2 regions of the Rhodococcus sp. B7740 genome follow, and region 2 is predicted to be linked to the other one. Evidence: predicted binding sites of a transcription regulator. Region 2 holds the regulator's gene; the other holds the start of a gene.
What was found. The regulator LexA, encoded in region 2, represses DNA repair genes until DNA is damaged. The targets are predictions, from matches to a motif close to CGAACANNTGTTCG.

Region 1 (7,750 bases), 2.2 Mb from region 2:
GTTCGACGGGTTGATGATCGTGCACGCCGAGAACGCCGAGGTGATCGCCGAGGCACCGTCGGCGACGGGTCGTGAGTACTCGGGATTCTTGGAATCGCGTCCGCGTGCCGCCGAGAACCGGGCCATCGAGCAGGTGATCGAGTTGTCGCGGAGGACCGGGTGCCGGGTGCATATTCTGCATCTGTCGAGTGCCGATGCGTTGCCGATGATTGCGGCGGCGAAGCGCGACGGGGTGCGGGTGACCGTCGAGACCTGCCCGCATTACCTGTGTTTCGATGCGGAAGCAGTACCGGCGGGCGCCACCCAGTTCAAGTGTTGCCCGCCGATCCGCGAGGCCGGCAATCGAGAGTTGTTGTGGCAGGGTTTGTCCGACGGCACAATCGATACCATCGTCACCGACCACTCCCCCTGCACGCCGGATCTGAAGAGGTTCGACACCGGAGACTTCGGTGATGCGTGGGGCGGGATCGCGTCGTTGCAGGTCTCGCTCGCTGCGGTGTGGACGGAGGCGCGTGCCCGTGGGTTCGCACTGACCGACATCGTGCGGTGGATGGCCACGAATACTGCCGATCAGGTCGGTATGGCCGATCGCGGACGCATCGATATCGGTTGCGCTGCAGATCTTGTGGTGTTCGCACCCGCCGAACGGTTCACCGTCGACGTCGCGCAGCTGTACCACCGTAATCCGGTGACGGCGTACGACCGACTCGGGTTGTCGGGTGTGGTGCGGCGGTCCTGGATCGCGGGATCGGAATCCTCGACCGGGCGTTTGTTGGCGCGCGCCTAGAACGGCGGTGCTGCCGTGTCTTCTGTCTCCTGCTCCTGGTTGTCGGGTGGGTTGGGGTAGGCGATGATGCCGGATCGTTTCGGTTTGGTGGGGATGTGTGGTCTGAGGTCGTTTCCGAGGATGGGGACGGCGGTGCCGTTGGCGGGCAGGGTGATTCGGGTGGTCTTCGAGGTCGAGGTCCACAGGATGGCTCCGCCGGGGAGCATGGTGGCTTTCCAGTAGCCGGCGGTTTTGACGGTGTGGTGGTATTCGCAGAGGCATTGCAGATTGTTGACGGTGGTCCAGCCGCCGCCGAGAGGGTTGGTGTGGTCGAACGGGGTGATGTGGTCGAGTTGGCAGCGGGCGGCGGGGCGGTGGCAGCCGGGGAAGCGGCAGTGTTTGTCGCGGAATCGGACCGCTGCGCTGGTGAGAGTGTCGGGGCGGTAGATCAGGGCCCGGTCTGTGAGGGGGTCGCGGGAGACCGACTTTCCGAGGGTGGGGTCGGCGGCGATGGCGGCTTCGAGTGCGGCGGCGAGGGAGGCGGTGCCGAGGTAGATGCCCGAGGGAGTGTGGCTTGCAGTGGGGATCGTTCGGTTGTTGCGCCGGATCGCAGAGGGCAGTTGAAGGGCAGAGCTGTGCCGTGTGCCCCGGCCGACAGGGGTGTGGGTGCAGAACAGGGCTGCGGCTGAGGTCAACGATTGCAGGCGGCGCGGAGGTCGATCCTCGGTATCGGTACCCGCACCTGGGCGAGTACTCGGTGCCGGACTACCGATCGATGTGGGCTCGGATCCACTGATAGTTTCCTCGTCACTGCCGGTTTCGTGGTTCCTGGTGGTATCGGATGGTGCAGTGGGAGATTGGTTTTCGCTCGTATCTGGCGCTGGATCAGCGGTCGGCCTCTGTTGGACAGGTGTCGACGAAGTCGGTGCGGGTTCTGGTGACGCCACTGGCTCTGGGCCGGTCGCCTTACACGGCTCCGGTAGCGGCTTGGTTATAGCCGCCGAAGCGGTTGTTGCTGCGTGCTTGTGGGCTGGGCCTGAGCCTGGGGTGGTAGCTGCTGCCGGGTCGGTCGCGGGCTCGGTGATAGGCACCGGATTGTCGACCTGGTCGACCCTATCTCCTGCCGGCGAGCTGTGTTCGGGTGCAGGAGAACTGGGCCCGGTTTGTTCCGACGCCGAAGCTGTCTCCGCACTCGAATCAGCCGTCGATGCATTCTGTGCACCTGCACCTGCACCTGCACCTGCACCTGCGTTCGCGTCCGTGGGTGTCTCGGCAGTCGTGTCGGTGCCCGCAGAGGCATCCGCATCCGAATCCGGTACCGCCCCTGCCGCCGTGCCCGGAACGGCGCCCGCTGGCGCTGACGTGTCGGTGTCCGTACCCGCTGCCGTTGCTGCCGTGCCCGGAACGGTGCCCGCTGACGCTGACGTGTCGGTGTCCGTACCCGCTGCCGTTGCCGTGCCGGTTTCTGTTGCAGGCTCGGTCTTTTCTCTGTCGGGGATTCGTTCCCAATCCCCGGTCTCCGGGTTCTGGACAGCCAGCCCGAGGGATTCGGCGAGGGTGATCGCTTCGGTCAGCAGGACCTGCCACTGACTGTTGCGTGCGAGTTCCCGGGCGAGGTCGGGGTCGATGGAACCATGACCGGCCAGATACGCAGGGTTCGAGAGCAGGCCGATCAGGGTGGCGATGTCGACGGTGATCATCGTGAGCGGCACCCGCCGATCGGGCAGCACCGCATCCTTCTTCGGGCAGTTCTCCCGTTGGCACAAGCATTCCAGGCGGGGTTCGCCGTGCATGCGGGCCATGAACGCATCGCACAGGCGTTCCTTCTTCCCACGCGGGTCTTTCGGGCAGAGGGTGTCGGCCATCTCCTCGAGCAGCTGCCATGCGGCGGCGGCTTCGGGTGCGGTCAACTCCGCCCGAATGCGGGCCAGTTCCCCGGCCGGGGTGTAAGTGACGGTGCGGAACCTCTTCGCGAACTCGCGTAGTGCTGCTGCTTCTTCCGGGGCGACCCGCAGGAGGATGTCCCAGATCTCCTTCTCCAGCGGACCCGGCGACGACCGCCGAGCCGCTTCGACGATCTCGTCCTCGACCTTCTTCACGATGTCGTCGCTCAGGTTGTCGAGGATCCGGCATACCGTCCGTACCCGCGCAAGGTCGACCTCACCGGTCTCGAACGCCGCGCGCAACAGTGGCAATCGGGTGTGCAAAGCGACGGCGATCGAGACGTACGATTCGGCGACCGTCGCCGAACATCCCAACGCGACTGCCATCTCGGTGCGTCCGTATCGGCTGTAATGCTTGTGTTTGGTGTCGAGGGTGATCCAGCTCCGATGGACGTCGTAGCAGGCGGAGATCTTGCGGGCGGCCTGCCGATTCTCCTCACACGCGGCAGCGGTCAACGCCTCCAGTGACACAGCTGGCAGTGCACCCATCTTTTCACCCCCCGGTGAGCAACATTTCAGAACGTGCGTTCGAACTGAAAGAAGACTAACCCGTGCCACCGACAAGAAATGAAAACACTCGATTCGGGCCCCCCGCGCAGAGACTATCCGTTCCGGAGTGGGTCTTTCATAGGCAGGAGGGCGACGACGAAACAGCACAACCAAGGTTCAAGCGTATTTCGCATTCGCCCCGTCGTGGTGAATCGGACCGGCCGTACGTGTCAGTGGCAGCGCACTACCCCCGCGTCGCACGGCCACGAATTCCGCCGCGATAGCCAGCGCAGTTTCCTCCGGAGTTCTCGCACCCAGGTCCAAGCCGATCGGCGACTTCAAGCGTGCGAGCTCCTGCTCGGTCAATCCGACGTCACGCAACCGGGCCGCGCGATCGTCGTGAGTCCGGCGCGATCCCATAGCCCCCACGAATGCGACGGGCAGTCGCAACGCTACTTCGAGCAGCGGCACATCGAACTTGGCGTCGTGGGTGAGCACGCAGATCACTGTCCGGGCATCGACTGCCGTCCGCGCCAGATAGCTGTGCGGCCATTCGGTCACCACCTCGTCGGCATCGGGAAACCGTGCAGCAGTGGCAAATACGGGCCGGGCATCGCACACCGTGACGTGGTAGCCGAGAAACTTGCCCACCCGAGCGAGTGCTCCGGCGTAGTCGATGGCTCCGAAGATCAGTAGCCGCGGGGCGGTTGCGTAGGACTGCACGAACACGTCGAGATCCGGCCGACACCGCACCGACCGAATGCCGGTACCGCCGGAGTCCAACATCGCCAGCGCCTCACCGACGACCACCGCGTCGACGTCGGCGAAACCGGTCGTGCCCATTGTTGCCGAAGACGAGACCGCAAGTGACTGTCCGGAGCCGTCGAGCATCGTCACCGTGGCGACCGCAGTATCCGATGCGATGGCCGCGAGTACGGACCGCGGCGGCCCGAGGCGGACGAAGACCTCGATCACACCCCCGCATGTCAGGCCGACCACAAAGGCGTCGATACCGCTGTAGCCGAACGACTCTCGCTTGGACTCGCCGGTCTCGAGAACCTGCTGGCACAATTCGTACACGGCTCCTTCGACGCAGCCGCCGGAGACGCTGCCGACGGCCTCACCGTCGGCGCAGACCGCCATCGCGGCACCCGGAAGTCGTGGAGCACTTCCGGACACCGCGATGACTGTCGCCACCGCGTAGGGAACACCCGCGTGGTCCCAGGCGGTCAGACGATCGACGATCTCTTTCACGTTACGAGATTCCCAACGCTTCTTCGATCGGGTGCAGGGCGAAGTAGATCAGGAAGATGCCCGACATCAGGTACAGCAGCCAATGCGTCTGACGCGCTTTACCTTTGGCGAGGCGGACGAGGGTGTACGCGATGACACCCGCCGCGACTCCGACGGTGATCGAGTACGTGAAGGGCATCAGCACGATGGTCAGGAAGGCCGGGATCGCGATTTCGGTGTTCTCCCAATCGATCTTGCGTACGTGCGTCATCATCAGTGCACCGACCAGAACCAGGGCCGGGGCCGCGGCACCGACCGGAACCACGCCGGCCAGCGGAGTGAAGAAGATCAGGCTCGTCAACAATCCGCCGGTGACGACGCTGGCGAGACCCGTTCGCGCACCCTCGGTGACCCCCGCCGCGGACTCCACGACGGCCGTGTTCGCAGATCCGTTGATCGCACCACCGACGATGGCACCGATGCCGTCGACGGTGAGGATGCGGCTCAGGCCGGGCATCCTGCCCTGCTTGTCGACCAGTCCGGCCTCTTCACCGACTCCGAGGATGGTACCCATCGCGTCGAAGAAGCCCGAGAGAACGAGAGTGAACAGAACGACCGACGCGGTGACGATTCCGGCCCGAGCGAACCCGCCGAACAGGTCGACGTTGAACATCAGGTCGAATTGTGGTGTGGCGACGATGGAATCGGGCACCTTCGGAACAACCGGTCCCCAGGCCTCCGGTGCGATGTCGAACACCGAGTTCAAGACGATCGCCAGATTGGTGGCCACGAAGATTCCGATGAGCATCGCACCCGGCACCTTCCGCACGAACAGCATGATCATCAGGATCAGGCCGACACAGAAGACGAACACGGGCCAGCCGGCGAGCTTGCCGAACGTGCCGAGGGTGACCGCGGTGGCTGCTGACTCGTGGTGCCCGACGAACCCGGCGTCGACCAGTCCGATGAGCGCGATGAACGCGCCGATTCCGACACCGATCGCCTGTTTGAGGACCAGAGGTATGGCATCCATGATGAGTTGCCGCACGCCGGTGAGAGCGAAGACCACGATGACGACGCCCTCGAGAACCACCAGTCCCATCGCCTGCGGCCAGGTCATGTACGGGGCTGCCTGGAACACCACGATGGGCGTCACCCCGAGGCCGGCCGCCATGGCGAGGGGCGCGTTTCCGACGACCCCCATCAGGATGGTCGTCAGACCGGCCGACAATGCCACCATGGTCGACAGTTGAGCCGGATCGAGCGTGGCACCGGTGACATCGCGGGCATCACCGATGATCAGCGGAATGAGGACGATCAGGTAGGCCATGGCCACGAATGTGGTGACGCCACCGCGAACTTCGCGTGAGAGCGTCGAACCGCGGCCGGTGATGTCGAAGAACTTGTCGATCTGGGATCGACCTCGTCCACTCTGGCGAGTGCTGGATGTGCGTACGTCGGTCATGATCGGCCCTCCCAGGGCGTGATCAACCTCGTCGAGCGTGGGGCCGGGCCGACGAGCCGGGGGAGTTGGCGTCGGTGCGGTTGTGCCGGATAAGGTTTCGTCGAATGGTGATGGAACTCGGATCAGCTGTTGATGATGTGTTCGGGTCGAACGGGCACGCGGGTCAACGCGAGCCCGGTGGCATTGCGGATGGCTGCGACCACTGCGGGCGTCGACGAGAGGGTGGGTGGCTCACCCGCACCGCGAAGACCGTACGGTGCCAGGGGATCCGGGTTCTCGAGGATGTCCAGCTTCATGGGCGGCATGTCCAGAATGGTCGGAATCAGGTAGTCGGTGAACGACGGGTTCTTCACCAGACCGTCCACGACGACTATTTCCTCCATCACCGCCAGACCGAGGCCCTGCGCTGTGCCGCCGTGGATCTGGCCCTCGAGCGAGAGCCGGTTGAGTATCTTGCCGACGTCCTGCACGGCCGCCATCTCGACGACCTTGACCAGGCCGAGTTCGACGTCGACGTCCACCACGGCGCGATGGACACACAGTGCGAGCTGGGTGTGGCTCGCGCCCTGTCCGGTAACCGGATCCATTCCGCTGGTGGGGCGATGGTGGAATTCGCGGGTCTGCTCGATGACTCGGTCGCCGAGCACATCCTCGATCGTCGCCAGCACACCGTCGGTGGCCGAGACGATCTTGCCGCCGTCGAGGCTCAGGTCTGCCACCGCGCGACCCAGGTACAGGCCGGCCAGGACGAATACCGCCTCGCGCACGGCCTCGCAGGCGGTCTTGACCGCCCCGCCGGTCATGTACGACTGCCGTGACGCCGAGGAAGATCCGGCATTGCCGACCTTGGTGTCGGCGGGATGAATGACGACCTTGGTGACACCGAGCTCGGTGCGTGCGATTTGGGCCTCCAACGTCACCAGTCCCTGCCCGACCTCGGCGGCAGCGGTGTGCACCAATGCTGTTGCCTCGCCACCGATCACCTCCAGTCGAACGCGCGCGGTGGAGTAGTCGTCGTAGTTCTCGGAGAAGCAGATGTTCTTGATGCCGACGCCGTAACCGATCCCGCGTACGACGCCTTCGCCGTGGGTGGTCTGCGATGCCCCACCCGGCAGATTACGGATGTCCGACGCGTCCACGGGAGCAGGCAGTTCCATCGCCTCGGCTCGGGCGAGCATCTCGGCGAGCGGCGCGGGCGCTTCGATGACCTGGCCGGTCGCCAGGATCGATCCCTGGCTGACGGCGTTGATCTGCCGGATCGCCACCGGACCGATGCCGCAGGCCTCGCCGAGCTTGTCCATCATCGACTCGTACGCGAAACATGCTTGTACTGCGCCGAATCCACGCATAGCGCCGCACGGCGGGTTGTTGGTGTACACCCCGTACGCATCGATCTCGATGTTGGGGATGACGTACGGTCCCACGCCCAGAGAGGCAGCGTTGCCGACCACATTGAGGGTGGCGGAGGTGTACGCGCCGCCGTCGAGGATGATCTCGACATCGGCGAACACGAGCTTGCCGTCGCGAGTCGCACCGTACTCGTAGTGCATCTGCGCGGGGTGGCGGTGCACGTGTCCGAAGAACGATTCGTAGCGGTTGTAGACGATCTTGACGGGCTTGCCGGTGTGCATGGCGAGCATCGCCGCGTGGATCTGCATCGACAGGTCCTCGCGACCACCGAATGCCCCACCGACGCCGGCGAGCGTCATCCGGATCTTCTCCTCGGGCAGTCCGAGGCAGGGCCCGATCTGCGCGAGGTCGTTGTGCATCCACTGGGTCGCCACGTACAGGTCGACGCCGCCGTCCTCGGCCGGAACAGCCAGTCCCGATTCGGGTCCCAGGAACGCCTGATCT
Region 2 (7,750 bases):
GTACGAAGACCTTTGTTCACGCAGGATCCGAGGAGGACCACATGACGGGATCGGTTAGCACCGCTTCGACCGGACACAGCGACACGACAGTCGATGCAGCCGGAACCGGAGCAGCGCAGACCACGCTGCACGGCACGCCTGTCGTGCCCGGCGTGGGATACGGCCGCGTGATCCGCCCCGGTGCCCGTCCCGCCATCCCTGCCGATACCGGCGAGGTGGCCGAGGCGGATCGAGATGCCGAGAAGGACGTCTTCGACGCCGCAGCGAACGCCGTCGCCGCTCGACTGCGCGGTCGCGCGGAGCTGGCGACCGGAGCTGCCTCGGAAGTCCTGTCGGCCAACGCCGCGATGGCAACGGACCGCGGCTGGCTGGGAGCCGCGCGCTCCTCGATCGCCAAGGGCAGTTCGGCCGTCACCGCGACAGCGGCGGCGACGGACAAGTTCGCCGCGATGTTCACCCAGCTCGGCGGACTGATGGCAGAGCGCGTGACCGACCTGCGCGACATCCGTGATCGCGTCATCGCCGAGATCCTCGGCGTTCCGGAGCCCGGTGTTCCGGTGCCGGACGAACCGTCCGTGCTGTTCGCCGACGACCTGGCACCCGCCGACACCGCCGGCCTCGACCCCGCGCTGATCGTGGGTCTGGCCACCTCGCTGGGCGGTCCGACCAGCCACACCGCGATCATCGCGCGTCAGTTGGGCATTCCGTGCATCGTCGCCGTGGCAGGCCTCGACGACATCGCCGCGGGTACGAACGCATCGGTGGACGGCACCAGCGGCCGGATCGAACTCGAACCCGATGCCGAGACGGCCCGCGCCGCCGTCGTCTCCGCCCGCGACGAGCTCGACCGGGTGTCCCAGTGGGTCGGTCCCGGTACCACCGCCGACGGCCACGCGGTCGACATTCTCGCCAACGTCCAGGACGGTGCCGGTGCTCGCGCGGCGCGATCCAGTGCAGCGGACGGCGTCGGACTGTTCCGTACCGAATTGTGCTTCCTCGACCGTGATTCCGAACCCACCGTCGACGAGCAGGCCGAGATCTACGCCCAGGTACTCGACGCGTTCGCGGGCAAGAAGGTCGTCGTGCGGACTCTCGACGCAGGCTCGGACAAGCCGCTTCGGTTCGCCACGCATCCCGACGAGGCAAACCCGGCCCTCGGCATTCGCGGAATCCGCATCGCCGAGGCCGACCGCGGGATTCTGTACCGCCAGCTCGACGGCATCGCGGCAGCCGCGAAGGCGACCGACTCCTCCCCGTGGGTGATGGCTCCGATGATCGCAACCGCGTTGGAGGCGAAGGATTTCGCCGCCGACGTCCGTGAACGAGGACTCACCCCCGGCGTCATGATCGAGGTACCCGCAGCCGCGCTGCTCGCCGAGCACATCCTCGAGCACGTCGATTTCCTGTCGATCGGCACCAACGACCTGGCGCAGTACACGATGGCCGCCGACCGTATGTCCGCTCAGCTCGCCGGCCTGACCGATCCGTGGCAGCCGGCGGTACTGGCACTGGTCGCCCACACCGCTGCCGCGGGAGCCAAGGCAGGCAAGCCGGTCGGGGTCTGCGGCGAGGCCGCTGCCGATCCGCTCCTGGCCTGTGTGTTGGTCGGCCTCGGCATCACCTCTCTGTCCGCTGCATCGGCTGCCGTCGCGCACGTGGGTTCGAAACTGGCGACGGTCACGCTCGATCAGTGCAAGGAAGCGGCCGCCGCAGCCCTGAAAACGGACAGCACCGCCGCCGCGCGCGAGGCAGTGAGCGCGATCCTCGGCTGATCCAATAGTGTTGCCTTCCATCATGAGAACTCTGGGTTGGACGCTGCACGGAAACGGAAAGACCGTCGAGGCCGGGGCGGTGGTCTCACCCGACGAACGATTGACGTGGCCACGCACCATCGGTATCGGAATGCAGCACGTCGTCGCGATGTTCGGTGCGACACTGCTGGTTCCGACGATCACCGGATTTCCGGTATCGACGACGCTGCTGTTCTCGGGCATAGGAACGGCACTGTTCCTCGTCATCACTGGAGGGCGCGTTCCCAGCTACCTGGGTTCGTCCTTCGCTTTCCTGGCTCCGCTCGGTGCCACCCAAGCGAACGGACCCGCCGCCCAACTCGGAGCGGTCCTGTGTGTCGGCCTCGTACTGGCCGCCGTCGGCTTCGTGGTGAAGTTCGCGGGCCAACGGGTACTCGACGCGGCCATGCCGCCCGTCGTGACCGGTGCCGTCGTCGTGCTCATCGGGCTGAACTTGGCACCGGCCGCCACCACGTCGTTCGAGGCACAGCCGCTGATCGCAGCCGTCACCCTGATCGCGATTCTGCTGGCGACGGCGCTCGGACCCGGCTTGATCGGGCGACTCGGAATTCTGCTCGGTGTCGTCGTGGGTTGGGTGTTCGCCGCCGTCACCGGGGGCATCGCGCAACCACGCCTCGACGCACTGAGCGCGGCGAGCTGGATCGGTCTGCCCGAGTTTCGCGGTCCGTCCTTCGAGCTGTCGGTGATCCTCGTGGCGCTGCCGGTGGTGATCGTCCTCGTCGCCGAGAACGTGGGACACGTCAAAGCCGTCGCCGCGATGACCGGCAAGAACCTCGACGACGTGGCCGGTGACGCATTGATCGCCGACGGGCTGGCGACCACACTCGCCGGAGCAGGCGGCGGTTCGGGAACCACCACCTACGCGGAGAACATCGGTGTCATGGCTGCCACCCGCGTGTACTCGACCGCGGCGTATTGGGTCGCATCGATCACGGCGATGGTGCTCGCGTTCTCGCCCAAGTTCGGTGCGCTGATCTTCACCGTCCCCGACGGAGTCATCGGCGGCGCAACTCTGGTGCTGTACGGCCTGATCGGGCTTCTCGGCGTACGCATCTGGACCGACGCGAAGGTCGACTTCACCGACCCGGTCAATCTCATCGTCGTTGCGGCGGCGCTGGTCGCCGGAATCGGTGACCTGACACTGTCCGTCGGATCGGTCGAACTCGGCGGTATCGCCTGGGGTTCGGTGGGCATCCTGCTGGGGTACCCGATCGTCTCGGCGCTCGCCAGGAGTGCAGGCACCCGAGGTCGTTAGCGGGGTCGGTCACGGATCGCGCGCGTTTTGGTCATCGACCACCCCGACGCCGCGGACGTAGTGTTTCCCTGTGACGTCAGTCGTACCGGCGATCGAGATTCGTAGAGATTTCGCGTGGTCGCTGCCGGTATGCACCGAACAAGGAGACATTCGTGGAACGCACACTTTTCGAGCCCGAGCACGAGCTGTTCCGGGAGTCGTACCGGAAATTTCTCGATCAGCACGTAGCGCCGAACCACGCGAAGTGGGAAGAGCAGAACATCGTCGATCGCGACGTCTGGGTCGAGGCCGGTAAGCAGGGCTTCCTCGGAACGGCAGCGCCCGAGGAATTCGGCGGCGGCGGAGTCAAGGACTTCCGCTACAACGCCATCGTCACCGAGGAAACCACCCGTGGCGGATACAGCGGTATCGGTTTCACCCTGCACAACGACGTCGTCGCGCCGTACCTGATCGATCTCGCGAACGACGAGCAGAAGGCGCGCTGGCTTCCCGGATTCTGCTCCGGCGAACTGATCACCGCGATCGCGATGACCGAGCCGGGAACCGGAAGCGACCTGCAGGGCATCAAGACCAAGGCGGTACGTGACGGCGACGACTGGGTGCTCAACGGCTCGAAGACGTTCATCACCAACGGAATCAACGCCGATCTGGTGATCGTCGTGGCCTGCACCGACCCCGAGAAGGGCGCACAGGGCTTCAGTCTGCTGGTCGTCGAACGTGACATGCCCGGATTCGAACGCGGCCGCAACCTCGACAAGATCGGCATGAAGGCCCAGGACACCGCCGAACTCAGCTTCACCGACGTTCGTGTGCCCGCCGCCAACCTGCTCGGCGACGAGGGCATGGGCTTCATCTACCTGATGCAGAACTTGCCGCAGGAGCGACTCTCGATCGCTGTCGTCGCCGCCGCGGCAATGGAATCGGCACTGGACATGACGATCCAGTACTGCCGCGACCGCAAGGCCTTCGGAAAGTCGATCGGCAAGTTCCAGAACACGCGCTTCGTGTTGGCGGAACTGGCCACCGAAACCACCGCCACCCGCATCATGGTGGACAAGTTCATCGAGCTGCTCAACGCAGACAAGTTGACTGTGCAAGAAGCCGCCATGGCGAAGTGGTGGACCACCGAGAATCAGGTCAAACTGATCGACCGGTGCCTGCAGCTGCACGGCGGCTACGGCTACATGAAGGAATACCCGATCGCCAAGGCGTACATGGATTCCCGTGTACAGACCATCTACGGCGGCACCACCGAGATCATGAAGGAGATCATCGGCCGCGGATTGAATCTGTGATCCGCTGATCCGAGACACGCGAAGGGCCGCAGCACTCCTGTGCTGCGGCCCTTCGCGTGTCACCTCGGTGACGATCCCTACAGCTTGCGCATCACGGTGACGACCTTGCCGAGGATCGCGGCGTTGTTGCCCGGGATCGGCTCGAACAGCGGGTTGTGCGGCAGCAGCCACACCTCGCCCTTGGACCGCTTGAACGTCTTGACGGTGGCCTCGCCGTCGATCATCGCAGCGACGATGTCGCCGTTGTCGGCCACGGACTGCTGACGAACCACCACCCAGTCACCGTCGCAGATGGCCGCATCGATCATCGATTCACCGACCACCTTGAGCAGGAACAGCGAACCCTGTCCGACCAGCTCGCGGGGGAGCGGGAAGACGTCCTCGACGGCTTCCTCGGCCAGAATCGGACCGCCTGCAGCGATCCGGCCCAGTACCGGCACGAACGTCGGGGTAGGCAGCCGATCCTGCTCCTCGGACGCCTGCGATCCGTCGACCGCGGCGGCTGCCTGATCGGCCTGCACCTCGTCGAGACCGCGGACGTCGACCGCGCGGGGCCGGTTGGCGTCGCGCCGGAGGAAACCCTTGCGTTCGAGCGTACGGAGCTGGTGAGCGACGGAGGAGGTCGATGTCAGGCCGACCGCGTCACCGATCTCTCGAATGCTCGGCGGGTAACCGCGCTCGGTCACCGAAGCTCGAATGACCTCGAGTACCTTCCGTTGCCGCTCGGTCAGACCCGCGCTGATGTCGGTGCCGACTTCCATGGCCTTGGATGTCGGTTCCGCGGCAGGCTTACCCGCTGCGGCCTTCGGTGCGGTGGCCCTGGCTCCGGTCGCCTTGGAACCGGTGGTCGTGGAAAGCGTGGTCGACCTCGTCGAGGTCTCGTCCTTCATGCTGTCGGCCTCCTGCTGGTGTCCTGGATCCGGTCTGCGTGGTAGGTCTGCGCGGACTGGAGTTGATGGTGTCGACTCGTGTGGCGTGTGGTTTCTGACACGAATCTAGCGTGTATCAGCTGTTGAATCAAACATCTGTTCGACTCGTGTCGCGTTTTCTGCAGACTTTGTCGGAGGCTCGTGATAGAACTTCGAACAAGCGTCCATCGAACGCCTGATCGAACAATCGATCCAACGAGCGAAGTCGAGGTTCCGATGACCATCATCACCGATCGCCCCACCGCCACCGGTGTCCGCGCCCGATCCACTGCCGTCGAGCGCCGCCGCCGGGCGCGTCCCGTTCTGCAGAGTCCCATCGGAACGCACGGTGTCACGGGAACCCGTACACAGAATTCACCGTGCCTCCCGGTCCTCGATCCGTCGTGGACCGACGTCACCGATCGCGAGCAGGCCGATCGCGAGTTCGACGCGACCTCGGCGCACTTCGCCGGCCAGCCGGTTCGGATGCGTTCGATCGTGCTGACGGTGTTGGCGGTCCTGGTGGTGGCGGGCGGGCTGATCGGCATCGCGAACCTGCGGGCCGTCGCCCCCGATGCCGGCGCGCAACCGGCGGGTGTGGTCGAGGTGCACGACGGAGCTGTCGTCGAGTACACGCCCGGCAGATGACCACCGGCACCGTCGGGTTCGAGGAGACTGAGTATCCTCGACAGACTGCCCCGATGTGCGTGCTCGTCGTCGGAGCATCGGCTACGACGGAGGATCCCTCATGCATTGCCCGTTCTGCAGGCATCCCGACTCACGCGTGGTCGACTCGCGTGAGATGGACGAGGGGCAAGCAATCCGGCGTCGTCGCTCCTGCCCGGAGTGCGGTCGCCGATTCACCACCGTCGAGGCCGCAGTGCTGGCCGTCGTGAAACGCAGTGGTGTCACCGAGCCGTTCAGCCGAGAGAAGGTCGTCAAGGGAGTCCGTCGCGCCTGCCAGGGCAGAGATGTCGACAACGACGCGCTGAACCTACTGGCACAACAGGTCGAGGACGCCATCCGTGCAGCGGGATCCGCGGAGATCCCCAGCAACGAAGTGGGCTTGGCCATCCTCGGTCCACTCCGCGACCTGGACGAAGTGGCCTACCTGCGCTTCGCTTCCGTCTACCGCTCGTTCAGCTCGGCAGAAGACTTCGAGAAGGAAATCCACGAACTGCGCAAGCACCGCGAGTCCGCAGACATCGACTGACAGGCCCGCCCATCAGCGACGCTGGTCCGAGATCGCCTTCTCGATGCGCTTCTCCGACACCGGGTACGCCGTGCGAATGCCCTGCGCGAACAGTCCGACGCGCAACTCCTCGATCATCCAGAATAGTTCCTGAACCCCGGAACTGTTCTTTCTGCTCTCCGGCAGCGAATCCAACAGTCGCCCGTACGAGGCGTACACCCGATCGAGCACGTCCATCGCAGCCGCGTCCCGGCCTGCACTGCTCGGCAGCGTCGTCAACCGCTTGGTCGCCGCGGCGAGGTAGCGCGGCAGGTCTGCGAGTCTGCGAGAGCCGAATTCGGTGACGAACCCTCGAAAGATCAAGCCGTCGAACTGTTCCCGAACATCGTCCGCCGGCTCGCCCGAGGAGGACTGAAGTTGCGCGGACAGCGCCAGGGCGGCGGTCAACACCGGGCGAACCAACGCCAGTATCGCAGCGGTGCGCTGCGGAACCTCGGCGTTGACGAGTGCCCTCAGTTTCTCGAAGGCATCCGGATCCCGGACCGGTCCTCCGTGCGCATCCATGGCCTCTTCGACCGCAAGTACTCGGCACTCCTCGAGGAGTGCGTCGACTCCACCGTACGGATTCTGGCCCAGTGCAAGACGTTCCGCGGTCGGTAGGCCGGCCAGCAATGCCTTGGTGCCCTTCGGAGCCGTCGACAGAAGCAAAGTTCTGGTTCCCGAGCGCATTGCCGCCCGCGCCTCGGCGGGGGTGCTGAGGACCCGCACCGCGACGCCGGGTCCTTCCGGAACCAGCGCCGGATAGCCGGTGACCTTCTGTCCACCGACCTGCCGAGTCACCGTCGGCTCCAACCGACCGAGCGTGCCGGAGGTCCAGGCCAGAGAGGGTGCGCGCTCCGCGTCGCCGACCGCGCTCGCCACCTGACGGCCGACCTCACCCGACAGGCTCGTCCGAAGAGCAGTCAGATCCTTGTTGCTGCCCAGCACCTTTCCGGACGGGTCGACGGCCGCGAACGTCATCTTCAGATGCTCGGGCAACGCGGCGGGGTCGAAATCCTTCGCCGTGATGTCGCACCGGGCAGCCCGGGACAACTCACGGGCCAGCGCCGTCACCAGAGTTTCCGCGCGCGGCTTCATGGCCGCCAACGCCGCGGCCGCGAAGTCGGGAGCCGGAACCACGTTGCGCCGCAGTGCCTTCGGCAGCGTCTTTATCAATGCGGTGACCAGCTCGCCGCGCATTCCCGGGACCAGCCAGTCGAATCCCACCGGCTGTACCTGAGCGAGCAGCG

Region 1: a site for LexA is predicted at 3,227-3,240, ahead of NY08_RS25260 (DUF222 domain-containing protein). Genes of this name have one in related genera too.

The regions. Positions count from the first base shown of each region.
Region 1 is NZ_CP010797.1:3,599,228-3,606,977, reverse strand. It holds gene allB (allantoinase AllB) at 1-787, shown strand, start outside; gene NY08_RS25260 (DUF222 domain-containing protein) at 784-3,198, opposite strand; gene NY08_RS16590 (XdhC family protein) at 3,376-4,452, opposite strand; gene NY08_RS16585 (NCS2 family permease) at 4,454-5,896, opposite strand; gene NY08_RS16580 (xanthine dehydrogenase family protein molybdopterin-binding subunit) at 6,019-7,750, opposite strand, start outside.
Region 2 is NZ_CP010797.1:1,350,838-1,358,587, reverse strand. It holds gene ptsP (phosphoenolpyruvate--protein phosphotransferase) at 42-1,772, shown strand; gene NY08_RS06180 (uracil-xanthine permease family protein) at 1,795-3,066, shown strand; gene NY08_RS06175 (acyl-CoA dehydrogenase family protein) at 3,219-4,361, shown strand; gene lexA (transcriptional repressor LexA) at 4,439-5,122, opposite strand; gene NY08_RS06165 (hypothetical protein) at 5,507-5,917, shown strand; gene nrdR (transcriptional regulator NrdR) at 6,018-6,482, shown strand; gene hrpA (ATP-dependent RNA helicase HrpA) at 6,495-7,750, opposite strand, start outside.